Regions from separate parts of the Zhongshania borealis genome, predicted to be linked through region 1. Evidence: predicted binding sites of a transcription regulator. Region 1 holds the regulator's gene; each other region holds the start of a gene.
The links. The regulator FNR, encoded in region 1, switches genes on or off when oxygen is low (the NO sensors DNR and NnrR bind a similar motif). The targets are predictions, from matches to a motif close to TTGATNNNNATCAA.
Positions count from the first base shown of each region.

Region 2: the regulator FNR is predicted to act here: its motif matches at 2,476-2,489, upstream of ABD836_RS03570 (DnaJ C-terminal domain-containing protein).
Region 3: the regulator FNR is predicted to act here: its motif matches at 2,166-2,179, upstream of ABD836_RS03550 (ATPase, T2SS/T4P/T4SS family).

Region 1 covers NZ_BAABDM010000001.1:653,720-658,010, forward strand. Annotated here, with positions in the region: gene ccoN (cytochrome-c oxidase, cbb3-type subunit I) at 1-998, opposite strand, end outside; gene ABD836_RS03060 (Yip1 family protein) at 1,108-1,719, opposite strand; gene fnr (fumarate/nitrate reduction transcriptional regulator Fnr) at 1,927-2,679, opposite strand; gene hemN (oxygen-independent coproporphyrinogen III oxidase) at 2,826-4,241, opposite strand; gene ABD836_RS03075 (hemerythrin domain-containing protein) at 4,244-4,291, opposite strand, start outside.
Region 2 covers NZ_BAABDM010000001.1:769,490-773,780, reverse strand. Annotated here, with positions in the region: gene ppsA (phosphoenolpyruvate synthase) at 1-2,340, shown strand, start outside; gene ABD836_RS03570 (DnaJ C-terminal domain-containing protein) at 2,578-3,534, shown strand; gene ABD836_RS03565 (chaperone modulator CbpM) at 3,534-3,839, shown strand; gene ABD836_RS03560 (DUF808 domain-containing protein) at 3,876-4,291, opposite strand, start outside.
Region 3 covers NZ_BAABDM010000001.1:765,020-769,310, reverse strand. Annotated here, with positions in the region: gene ABD836_RS03560 (DUF808 domain-containing protein) at 1-305, opposite strand, end outside; gene ABD836_RS03555 (APC family permease) at 793-2,025, shown strand; gene ABD836_RS03550 (ATPase, T2SS/T4P/T4SS family) at 2,191-4,291, shown strand, end outside.

The sequences.
Region 1 (4,291 bases):
ACGGTTTTAATCGCCATCATTGGCCCTTCAAAAGTCGACATGCCGTAGAAGGACAGTGACACTACTAAGAACCGCAAAATCGGATCAGTGCGCAATTTATGCCATGCGCCCGACAAGGTCATCATGCCGTTGATCATACCGCCCCAAGAAGGCGCTAGCAGAATCAATGACATTACCATGCCTAGGCTTTGCGCCCAGTCAGGTAGCGCGGTGTAATGCAAATGGTGTGGGCCCGCCCAGATGTACACAGACACCAGCGCCCAAAAGTGAACGATTGATAAACGGTAGGAGTACACGGGCCGACCAGCCTGCTTAGGGACGAAGTAGTACATCATTCCCAAGAAGCCCGCTGTTAAATAAAAGCCGACAGCGTTATGGCCATACCACCACTGCACCATGGCATCTACTGCGCCGGAGTATATGGAATAGGATTTGGTCAAGCTAACCGGTACCGCTAGGCTGTTCACAATGTGCAGTACGGCCACGGTGATGATAAACGCACCGTAAAACCAGTTGGCCACATAGATGTGCGACATCCGCCTTTTCATGATGGTGCCAAAAAAGACAATGGCATAGGCCACCCAAACGAGGGTGATCAGAATATCAATTGGCCATTCTAATTCCGCATATTCTTTTGTACTGGTATAACCCATTGGTAAGGTTATGGCCGCCAGCACAATAACTAACTGCCAGCCCCAAAATACAAAGGGGATCAGTGGACCGCCAGCGAGACGGGCTTGACAGGTGCGCTGCACCACATAGAAAGACGAACCCATTAACGCACAACCGCCAAAGGCAAAGATTACTGCGTTGGTGTGCAAGGGCCGAAGTCGGCCGAAGCTGAGCCAAGGGGTGTCAAAATTGAGTACCGGCCAGATCAGCTGGGCGGCAATCAGCACCCCGACAGACATGCCGACAATACCCCAGACAACAGCCATAACGGTAAACATTTTCACCGCGTGGTAGTCGTATAGGGGTTGTTGGGTTTGCGAGTCCATTTGGATTCCTTTAAACGTAAAATTAAAAGTCTTATAACGGTTTAATTCACCGTATTTTTTGGGGGATGTACGGGTGCTGCTAGTCTTTGCATCGTTCAGCTTTGTAGCGTCAACCGTCCACAAATACCGGCGCTAATCCCATTTCCCACAAAATGACCACGCCGCCCATAAGGGCCATAAAAATCACCATGCACACACCAACCACTGCGGAGGCATAGAGAAATCCGCGCTCAGCGGGAATGTTCATTACAATGGGAATGCCGACATAAAGTAGGTAAACCGCCCAGCTTAAACTGGCGATACCGACGAGCATGTCTAGCCAAAAAATAGGAAAGAAGCCGGAGAGCCCCGCAATGAAGAGGGGGGTAGCGGTATAGCTCGCCACGACCATGCCTTTGACCATGGTCGATTCGCTGCCATAGGTTTCGGCCATCCAATGAATGAAATAGCCGATAATGGCGAGGGCGCCCAGCATGGCGAGGTAGAAAGCAATCACAATGCGCAAGGCACTGGCGGATGTAAGCAATACTTGTTCGCCATTGCCGATGCTCCAGCCGATGACGGTGGTACCGTAATACCATGCGAGACAAGGCCCAATTGCGAGAACAATCGCATAAAGCAGTTTACTGGGCAGTGCGTTGGTAGGCACGCAAGCAACGGCATGCCACTGTTTATGGGGTGAAAATAGGAATCCCAGGGGATTGCTGACAAAATTAGCCACGGTTTGCTCGCTTGCGCTCATCCAATGATAATCGGCAAGATAGCAAAGCGATACCGGTAGCTAATTGATCTACGTCAACTAAACTACGCTTTATGAAAAATTTGGGAAGCTGGGGCGAATTTAAGCCCAATATAGAATTTACGAGTGCAGGCAGCGTGAATAAAAACGCGGCGTTTAAGTAGCGTTGAAATATTTTATAACGCTAAATCAATGTCCTAGAGACGCAATGTGTTTTAGCGCGTCGATATCAAGTACCACCAACTCTTTCTTATCAATTTCAATCAAGCCTTGCTTTGCAAACCGACTAAACACGCGACTGACTGTTTCTATGGTCAGACCAAGGAAGTTGCCGATATCGGTGCGTGACATAGGTAAACGAATGTTTAGGGGCGATAAATTGCGGCGCGCATTGCGGGCAGAAATACTCACGATGAGTGAGGCTAAACGTTCCTCGGCAGTGTGCTTGCTGACGAGCGTGATATGGCGCTGATCCTCTACGATTTCTTGGCTAAGTAACTTGAAAAAGTGCTTTTGCATATTTGGGAGCTTACCGCTGAGGTCCTCGATATTTGCGAAGGGGATTTCGCAAATTGCCGATACCTCCATAGCGACGGCGGAGCTGGCGTAACGATTGTGGCCAATGCCGTCCATGCCGAGGATTTCCCCTGGCAGATAAAAGCCGGTTACTTGCTCTTCGCCGCTATCTGACATGCTATAGGCTTTCACTGCGCCGGAGCGCACGGCAAAAACCGAGGAGAAGTGATCATTTTCGCGATAGAGGTGTTGGCCTTTTTGCAATGGCCGGCCGCGTTGGACAATTTCATCTAATTGCACAATTTCGTCTTGGGCCAGCGCCAGAGGCAAGCATATCGCGCTTAATCGGCAGCTTGCGCAATTGATTGCGGCGTTGTGCGGACAGTGCTTGTCTGACGGCGCGTTGTGCTCACTGACAGCGATCATGCTAGGCATTTCCTTATTGCGTGTTTAATAACACCGGATAATACCTACTCTTACTCACATTGTGGTCATATTTCAAGTGTTTGGCATGACTTGCTAATAAGGTGTCATAGTCTAAAAGCGGGGGAATCTCAGGTATGCCAGCTTTGTTAAATTGTTTTTGAGTAGCTCTGGGTATGTGCGTTGAGATATTGGTCAAACACCATGCAAACATTGCGCAGCATCATTCGCCCTGTTTCAGTAATGGTGATGCCGTCGTGTTCGATGATGACGATACCGTCTTGTTGCATCTCCTCGAGCTTTGGCTGAACATCGGCGAACTTTTCCCAGAGCGATATACTAAATTTGTCGGTGAAAGCCTGAGCGGAAACCCGGAGATTACAGGCGAGTTGCATAATGACATAAGCCCGTATTTGGTCCTCAGTTGATTTTATGACCCCTCTATCGATGGGGAGCTGGCCAGCGTCTAATTTCTTATAGTAGTCACTAATGTCGCGACTGTTTTGGGCATAGCTGTCACCGATGGCGCTGATGGCAGATACGCCAATGCCAAGCACATCCGGCGCCAAGGTGTTGGAATAGCCCTGAAAATTGCGCTGTAAATGCCCCTTTTTTTGGCACTGGGCTAGCTCATCCTCGGGTCGGACAAAATGGTCCATGCCGATGTATACATAGCCAGCCTCGATTAAACGCGTGGTCGCTAGGCTGAGCATGGCAAGTTTTTCACTGGCGCTGGGTAAATTGTGCCTCTCTATTGCCTTTTGCGCGGCAAAGCGTGCGGGCAAATGAGCGTAGTGGTACAAGGCGATTCTATCGGGCAATAGCGCAATAACGTCATCTAGTGTGTGGTTAAGCGTCGTGCAGTTTTGTCGTGGTAACCCATAGATGAGATCAAAACTGATGGAGTTAAAGCGGTAAGCTCTTGCCGCGCCGACAAGTGCGATAATTTCCTCGGTATGCTGCACTCGATTAATAGCTTGCTGCACATGTGGGTCAGTGTCTTGAATGCCAAAACTTAGACGATTAAAGCCCAAGCCGCGCAGTAACGCCAGGCGATCGGGGCTTACTGTGCGTGGGTCAATTTCGATTGAGTACTCTCGTTCTTGATTGGCGTCCAAATTAAAATGACTTGCGAGCAAATGTACTAACTCTGTTAATTCTGCGTCGTCTAGATAGGTAGGGGTACCGCCGCCAAAATGGAGCTGAGTTACTGGCCGCGTTGCGCCAATTTCCGTTGTCAGTAATTCAATTTCTATTGCTAGGTGATCGAGATATTCCCGCGCTACGCCGGGCTTTTTGGTGACAATTTTATTGCATCCACAGTAATAACACAGCCAGCGACAGAAGGGTAAGTGCACGTATAGCGACAAAGGGGCCGCAATCGATCGCGCTCTTAATAGGTGCCGCTGGTAATCGTCTGCGGTGAATTGATCAGTAAATTGCAAGGCGGTGGGGTAGGAGGTGTAGCGTGGCCCCTGCGTACTGTATTTAGCAATCAAGCCGGCATCTAGCGCTAGCGGAGCAGTGCGCGGCTTTACAGCGGTAGTTTGTATAAGTGTTGTCATGGTCAGTGTAAGTCGCTACTTGTCAGAATGTGGCTTTGGTTTAGCGCTTT
Region 2 (4,291 bases), 120 kb from region 1:
GGAATGAATGATGTCGACCGCGTTGGCGGTAAAAATGCATCCCTAGGCGAAATGATCAGCCAGTTGTCACAGGCCGGTGTTTCGGTTCCCGGAGGCTTTGCCACTACCGCCGATGCATTTCGCGATTTCCTTCAGCAAAGCGGCTTAAATGATCGCATTATCGCTGAGCTAAAAGGTCTCGATATTGACGACGTAAAACGCTTAGCGGTGGTCGGTAAGAATATTCGCCAGTGGATCGTTGAAACACCTTTCCCAGAAGCGCTTAATACTGCCGTGGTTGAGGCGTATGAGCAACTGGTAGATGGCAATCAATCCATGTCTTTTGCAGTTCGTTCCTCAGCGACCGCTGAAGATTTACCCGACGCCTCCTTTGCCGGTCAGCAGGAAACCTTCCTAAATATTCGCGGCCTCGACAATATTATGATCGCTATCAAGGAAGTTTTTGCCTCCTTGTATAACGACCGCGCCATTGCCTACCGCGTGCACCAAGGCTTTGAACACGCTGACGTCGCCTTATCTGCGGGTATTCAGCGTATGGTCCGCTCGGAGACTGGCGCTGCTGGTGTTATGTTCTCAATGGATACTGAGTCTGGTTTCGATGGGGTCGTGTTTATCACGGCCTCGTACGGCTTGGGTGAAACAGTGGTGCAGGGTGCGGTTAATCCCGATGAATTCTATGTGCACAAGGCGACCCTCGCCAAGGATCGCCCCGCGGTATTGCGCCGTAATCTCGGCAGTAAAATGATTAAAATGGTTTACGGCAGTGACGCCAGTGCCGGTCGTTCGGTCGATACTGTCGACGTGAAAGAGGAGCAGCGCAATCAGTTCTGTATCAATGATGATGAAGTGCTGGGCTTGGCCAAGCAGGCCATGATTATTGAACAACACTACGGTCGCCCAATGGATATTGAATGGGCTAAAGACGGCGACGACGGCAAACTTTATATTGTTCAGGCGCGCCCAGAAACAGTGAAAAGCCGCGAATCCACTACCTTAATGGAACGTTACCTGCTCAAAGAGAAGGGCGCCGTTTTGTGTGAAGGTCGCTCTATCGGTCAACGTATTGGTGCAGGTCCAGTACGGATCATTAATGACATCAGCGAAATGGATCAGGTACAGCAGGGCGATGTGCTGGTAACCGACATGACCGACCCCGACTGGGAACCGGTCATGAAGCGCGCCTCGGCCATTGTCACCAACAGAGGTGGTCGTACCTGCCACGCAGCAATTATTGCCCGTGAAATGGGTATTCCCGCGGTAGTGGGCTGTGGCGATGCCACTGAATTACTACCCGACGGCAAGCCGGTTACCGTGTCTTGCGCCGAAGGTGACACGGGTATGGTTTACGAAGGTATTCTCGACTTCGATATTAATCGCAATAAGCTTGACACCATGCCTGAGTTGCCCTTCAAAGTGATGATGAACGTTGGCAACCCTGATCGCGCTTTTGACTTCCAAGGCTACCCTAACGCTGGCGTTGGTTTAGCGCGGTTGGAATTTATTATTAACCGCATGATTGGTGTGCATCCCAAGGCGCTTATCAATTTCGACGATATTCCGCGGGATGTGCAAACCGCAATTAAACGTCGTATTGCGGGCTATGAAAGCCCAACAGAGTTCTATGTAGAGAAACTGGTGGAAGGTATTTCTACCATCGCTAGCGCCTTTTATCCTAAGCGCGTAATTGTGCGGATGTCCGATTTTAAATCTAACGAGTATGCGCACCTTATTGGCGGTAGCTTGTACGAGCCGTCAGAAGAAAACCCGATGCTCGGCTTCCGTGGCGCCTCACGCTATATTTCAGACTCCTTCCGAGAGTGTTTTGAAATGGAATGCCGGGCTCTTAAAAAAGTTCGCAACGACATGGATTTAACCAATGTTGAAATCATGGTGCCCTTTGTTCGTACTGTTGGTGAAGCTAAGCAAGTTATTGAATTACTTGAAGCCAACGGCTTGAAACGCGGTGAAAACGGCCTGAAAGTCGTAATGATGTGTGAATTGCCCGCCAACGCGCTGCTGGCTGAACAGTTCCTAGAACACTTCGACGGTTTCTCAATTGGTTCCAACGATTTAACTCAGCTCACCCTCGGTTTAGATCGGGACTCAGGCCTGATTGCGCATTTGTTCGATGAGCGCAACGACGCCGTAAAAGCCCTGCTGAAAATGGCGATAGATGCTTGCAAAAAACACGGCAAATACATTGGTATCTGTGGCCAAGGCCCGTCGGACCATCCGGATTTTGCCCAGTGGCTCATGGAACAGGGGATCGATAGCGTTTCATTGAACCCAGACTCGGTATTAGATACTTGGTTGTTCTTGTCTGAGAAATTAAATGCCTGATCCCTTGTTTTGATTTCATTGTTGTTCAGAGGCCGCGTATGCGGCCTTTTTTTTGCCTAAAACGGCAATATTACAGCGACTTTCTCGCAATAATTTTCTACCGTTCCTAGTGATACTGGCATTCCACTCCATTCATTGATCTACATCATTTACCAGCTAAACTAATGGGATCACACTCAGGTAACGTTACGCGGCCTTTATGCTCGCCGGTAAGTCCATGCGAAGGAATAGCAGTCAATGGAATTTGAAGATTACTACAAGGCGCTTGGTGTCGAGCCCACTGCAGACAAAAAGGACATCAAGGTTGCCTACCGTAAGCTTGCTCGCAAATACCACCCAGACGTAAGTGATCACAAAGACGCGGAAGAAAAATTTAAAGAAGTCACTGAAGCCTACGAAGTCTTGTACGACGACAAAAAAAGGGCGGAGTACGACGAAGTGCGTCAGTATGGTGGCAATGACGGCGGTTTTAGGCCACCACCGGGCTGGCGTCCAGAGGCTAATCCGCAGGAGGAGTTTTCTGCTAATAGCGATTTCTCCGATTTTTTCGCATCAATGTTTGGCCAAGCAGGACAAAATAGCGATTTTAGTAGTCGCCGGCAGCAAACACGAAAAGGACGAGATATAGAAACAGATTTACCAATCTTTCTCGAAGACACCTTGTCAGACGAATCTAAAGCCATTTCCTATACAATTCCCCAATATTCGGCCGACGGTCGAGTGAGCGAGATCACCAAAACCTTAAATGTTAAGATTCCGGCCGGTGTGGAGGCGGGAGAGCGTATTCGTTTAAAAGGGCAGGGTGAACCGGCGGGACCTAATGGCGTAGCTGGCGATCTTTACCTGCGTATTCGCCTAGTGCCGCACCCGCTATTCGATGTGGAAGGCCATAACCTCATTATCACCGTGCCGCTCGCGCCATGGGAGGCCGCGCTAGGCTGCAAGCTGGTAATGCCGACCTTAGATGGCAAAATCACCATGTCTATACCGGCCAATAGCCAAACGGGCCAGCGCCTGCGCGTGCGTGGCAAGGGCTTAGTCAAAAAACTTCCAGCAGATAGTGGGCGTGGCGATCTATACGCGGTGTTAAAAGTGACAATGCCCACAAATACAAATGACGATATCAACAAAATATGGCTGGAACTGGCAAACAAAGCTGCATTTGATGCCCGCGCAGAGTGGAGTGATAAATAATGAATGACACTAAAGCGCATAAAATTGGATTTGACGAACTATGCCGTGTTGCAGAACTACCAGAGCACTTTGTGTTGGAGATCGTCGAGCAGGGTATCGTCGAGCCTCATGGCGACAGCCCAGAGCAATGGGTGTTTTCCACACATATGGTCATGCAAACAAAGAAGGCCGTGCGACTCCATCAAGACCTTAAGATCGATTGGCCGGGTATTGCTTTAGCCATCAGCTTGCTGGAAGAGATCGAACAATTGCGCACGGAAAACGCGCAATTAAAGCAGCGCTTAGGTCGTTTCACGCACTGTTGATCTAGGAATTTTCAATAGCAGCTGATTCTAATGCGCTTACTTGCGATCAAATACCGTTGCTAGCGCCACCACAATTGCACCTGTGACCACACCAATAAGGCCGTTAAATAGGTTCTGCGCGACGCTATTCGCCAAGCCATTCGCGAAAATATGCAGATGACCGAGGGCAATGTCTAACTGTGCATAGTGGTCAAAGCCGTGGCCTAAAATACCGCCACCCACTAAAAACATTGCGAGAGTACCAACTACGGTTAAGGTTTTCATTAAGGCGGGTGCCAACCACAGAAGAAAATTACCCACTGCCTTAGCAAGGGCAGTTTTTGTCTCCAGTAAAAATAGGCCGACGTCGTCTATTTTTACGATCATCGCCACCAAGCCGTAGACGGCAACGGTAATACCGACCGCGACAACCGCCAGCACCATCACCTGCTTGCTGAACGTTTCCTCTTGGA
Region 3 (4,291 bases), 110 kb from region 1:
CCCTCGTAACACAAATACACGCCACCAATCATCAACACTGGCGTGATTAGCCAGGGCATAAACAAACTAGCCAATAATACCACCGGCACAATAATCAGCTTGTTGAGCAGTGAACCTTTCGCCACAGCCCACACGACCGGAAGCTCACGCGCGGCGCGAACACTGCCAACTTGCTCAGCATTTACTGCTAAATCATCACCTAAAACTCCAGCGGTCTTTTTGACCGCTACCTTTGACATCATGGATATATCGTCTAATAAGGTCGCAATGTCGTCAAAAAGTGCTAATAGAGAACCTGCTGCCATCGTAAATCACCTGAAAAGGAAACTCTAACTCGTGTAGGAGCAAGCATACTACAGGCGCCGGATTTAAATTTACATGTCGCGGCCTGAACAGCGTCCTACTTTTATTTTGCATAAAGCTGTGGCTGTCTTTTTGGTCGCTTTGGCCAAATTCACTATGCCACTACAAATCCTGAAAGTTTAAGAGAAGTAACGCAAAGAAGTCCTCCTACTTTGCTGGCGATGTGCTTTATCAGTTCTTGGGTGCCACTACCTGTGGTTTTCTTGTTGTTGTGTTTAGCTACCGTATAACAGCGACTAACTATGAGTCCTTTGCCTTAGGCTATAATCTTTTATTTACACTTTATAGGTTTGGCTAACTGCCTCATTGATATAGGTCAATTGGCGAAAAGTCTTGTTATGAGATGATGAGTTCGCCGCTATCTTCCCTGTTTCTCTTTTTCGGGGCTGGTATGTCATCCGTCGCGTATTACCAGAGGTGAGGACACTCTTGATCGGAACCACGAACGTGTTGGCTCGTCGTATCAATCAGCCCTTGCTCATCTTGTATGGGCTAGGCACCATACTTGGTGCAGGAATTTATGTTCTCGTCGGAAAAGTCGCTGCTGAGGCGGGCTTATTGGCGCCACTCTCGTTTATCTTTGCTGCTTTTATTGCTTGGCTAACAGCATTGAGCTATAGCAAGCTTGTTGTATTGTTCCCTAAAAGCGCTGGCGAAGCGGTCTATATAGAGCACAGCTTTGGTAAAAAATGGCTTACCTTGACGGTTGGTATACTTATTATTCTTACTGGTGTTGTGTCAGCCGCGACGCTGACAAATGGTTTTATCGGCTACCTTTTACTGCTAATTCCGGTTAATGAAACCATTGCCATGATAAGTATTGTTGTCGTGTTAACCATGGTAGCGGTTTGGGGCATAGCTGAATCATTAATGTTAGCCGCATTGATAACTGTCATAGAGGTAATGGGTTTACTCATTGTGCTGGCTTTTTGCGGTGATGTGCTTCTACAGTTGCCAGAAAAACTTGAACAACTTTTTGTACCGACGTCTGTGGCGCAATTCACTGGCGTGCTTTCGGGCGCATTTTTGGCGTTTTATGCCTTCATCGGGTTTGAAGACATGGTAAATGTTGTCGAAGAGGTAAAGCAGCCGCAGCGAACCATGCCCAGAGCAATATTTTGGGTGGTACTTGTTTCGACGAGTTTGTATGTCCTCATCGCCTTAGTTGCGATTTTCTCGTTACCACTTGAAGATTTATCGCACAGTAATTCACCGTTGGCCGATATGTTGGCACAAAGAAGTTTCGGCGCAGCCAAAGTTGTTTCCGTCATTAGTGTGTTTGCAATTGTGAATGGGGTGTTAATTCAGTTAATAATGGCCTCACGGGTTTGCTATGGGATGTCTAAACAGTACGGCGGTCCTGTATTTTTACATCGCGTGTCGTTGTCGACCCAGACTCCGGTGTTCGCAACGCTCACCATAGGTGTTGCGATTCTGATCTTTGCGTTGTTTTTCCCTTTAGTGGTTTTAGCAAAATTCACCAGTTTTATTATCCTAATAATCTTTGCCTTAGTGAATTTAGCCCTGTGGAAGCTTCAACGGGGAAATTATCAAGACGCGAGTAAAGAGAGTATTACTTATATTGGTGGCTTAAAAAGCTATCCAATACTGGCAGCAATCCTTTGTATTGGTATGCTAGTTTTCCAGATCAGTCATTATTAATTGGGTGACAAATTACGTAAAACAGCTTATTGAGTAGACATAGCGGTCCTTATTTAATGAGTTGCTGCATTATAGGTGTCTCGGAGATGGTGGCTTTATAGATAACAAATAGTGGGTTTTTCTGTTGCAAATCAATTTTTTTGATCACAGTTAAGATGTTGTTTTATGAAAGAAAATACAATTAATATTCATCAATATGAGGAAGTGATTGCCAAAGTGGATAGGCAGCACTTTGTTCAGAATTCTCAGCATGAGTTGGTCATTGGAAGAAGCGTTCCATCACGGGAACTAATCCAGCGCTGTTTAGCAATTTGCACGTTACCGCCGTCACCACGAATACTGCAATTGGGTGCAGGCGTGGGATACGCTGCTGCGGTATTGGCCGGTTTTGGTGGCCATGTGGTTGCAATTGAAAAAAATGCGATACTTGCTGGTGTCGCCCGCGAAAAGCTTGCAGGTCTGGGTATCAAAAATATTGATTTCAGGATTGGCGAGGGCAATGAAGGCGCACCTAGCGCCGGCCCCTTCGATCTTATTTTGGTTTCTACACCGAACATTAGCCAACACGAAAAACTGTGGGAACAGCTTGCTGTGGGCGGGCAATATATATGCTTGGAGCGAGACAAGGCTTCCCACACGGTCGTGGTGATGTATAAAAACCAAGGCCAACATAAAATCGCGCGAACTGAACACGGCTATGTCGATTTGGCCCCGAGTGATGATCAGGTATTTGTCGAATTGGGTTTGGTTAGCCCCGCGCTATTGGCCAAAGCGCGTAAACTTGCGGATAAAAATCATACGTTAATTGTAGATGAAATAAGTAAATTTCAGCACCTCGATGAGTTAAAACTGTACCGTTCAATGGCGCGTCAATATGGTATACCGCTGCGCTCGACAGAAGAGCTTCTCGCTAGTGCTGACCCCTCCCTATTCGGACAGTTTTCAACAGCTTTTCTTGACCACTTGCAAGCAATACCACTGTGTATAGAAGGCACAAGTCTAGTGGTGGCCTGTACTCAGCCAGGCACGCCTATGCGGGAAGTCCAGCTGGTTTTTCCAGAGTTAACTATCGAGAAAGTACTAGTTACTCCTGTTGACTACCGTCGTTTATGGAGTTCGTTGAGCCGTCAAGCAAAAGACGGCCGCGTAGCTATGGAGCAAAAAGACACTAGTGCAGCAGGACAAGATAAGGATTTACTCGACAGTAAACCTCCCGATGCGAGAATGGTGGCGGTTTATGAAGCCTTGCTGCTCGATGCCGTGGCCGACCGCGCTAGTGATATACATCTGGAAATATACCACGAGCGAGTTCGTGTGCGGCTTAGAATAGACGGCGAATTGCGCGACTTACAGCATTACCAAATTAGTCGTAGCGAATACCTTGGGCTTGTAAATGTGGTTAAGTTACGGGCCGAAATGAATATTGCCGAGCGTCGTTTGCCGCAAAGTGGACGTGCTCAAGTGAGAGTAGGAGATGCTCGCTTTGATTTGCGAGTACAGGTTCAGCCCGCATTACATGGCGAGCATGTCGTTATTCGTATACTAGCCCAGAATTCACCGCTTATTAGTATCGACAGCCTCGGTATGTCGCCGATGATTGCTGGCCAGTATCGCCGCTTATTGAATAATCCTGCAGGCCTTGTATTGGTGGTTGGACCGACGGGGTCTGGTAAAAGCACCACGCTAAACGCGGGATTGCAATTACTGGCCGACGACACCAGCCGCAAAGTCATCACCATTGAAGACCCCGTTGAATACTCTATAGACGACATACAACAAGTCCGGGTTCGGCCCGAAATCAGGTTTAACTTTGCTGATGCAATGCGCTCCTTTGTACGTCAAGACCCCGATGTAGTTCTTGTCGGCGAAATTCGCGATCATGAAACCGCACTCGAGGCCATAAGGGCATCGCAGACTGGGCATATTGTTTTGTCGACACTGCATTGTAATGACGCAATAGATGCCGTACAGCGCTTATTTGACCTTAATGTTCACCCTAACTCACTTGCCAGCGAATTGTTGGCAGTTATGGCCCAGCGCCTAGCTAAGCGTATTTGCGAGCACTGTAAATACGAGGCACTGCCAGATCCGCAGATACTAAAAGAATTATTTCCTCGTGATCCTCCCAAGCATTTTAAAGCGTTTATCGGTAAAGGTTGTGAGCAGTGCAATGGCACTGGTACTCATGGACGGGTTGCTGTCATTGAGTATTTGCATTTGAACGCTGAGCTCCGTGACGGAATCTCTCAGCGCATTCCCATGGGGC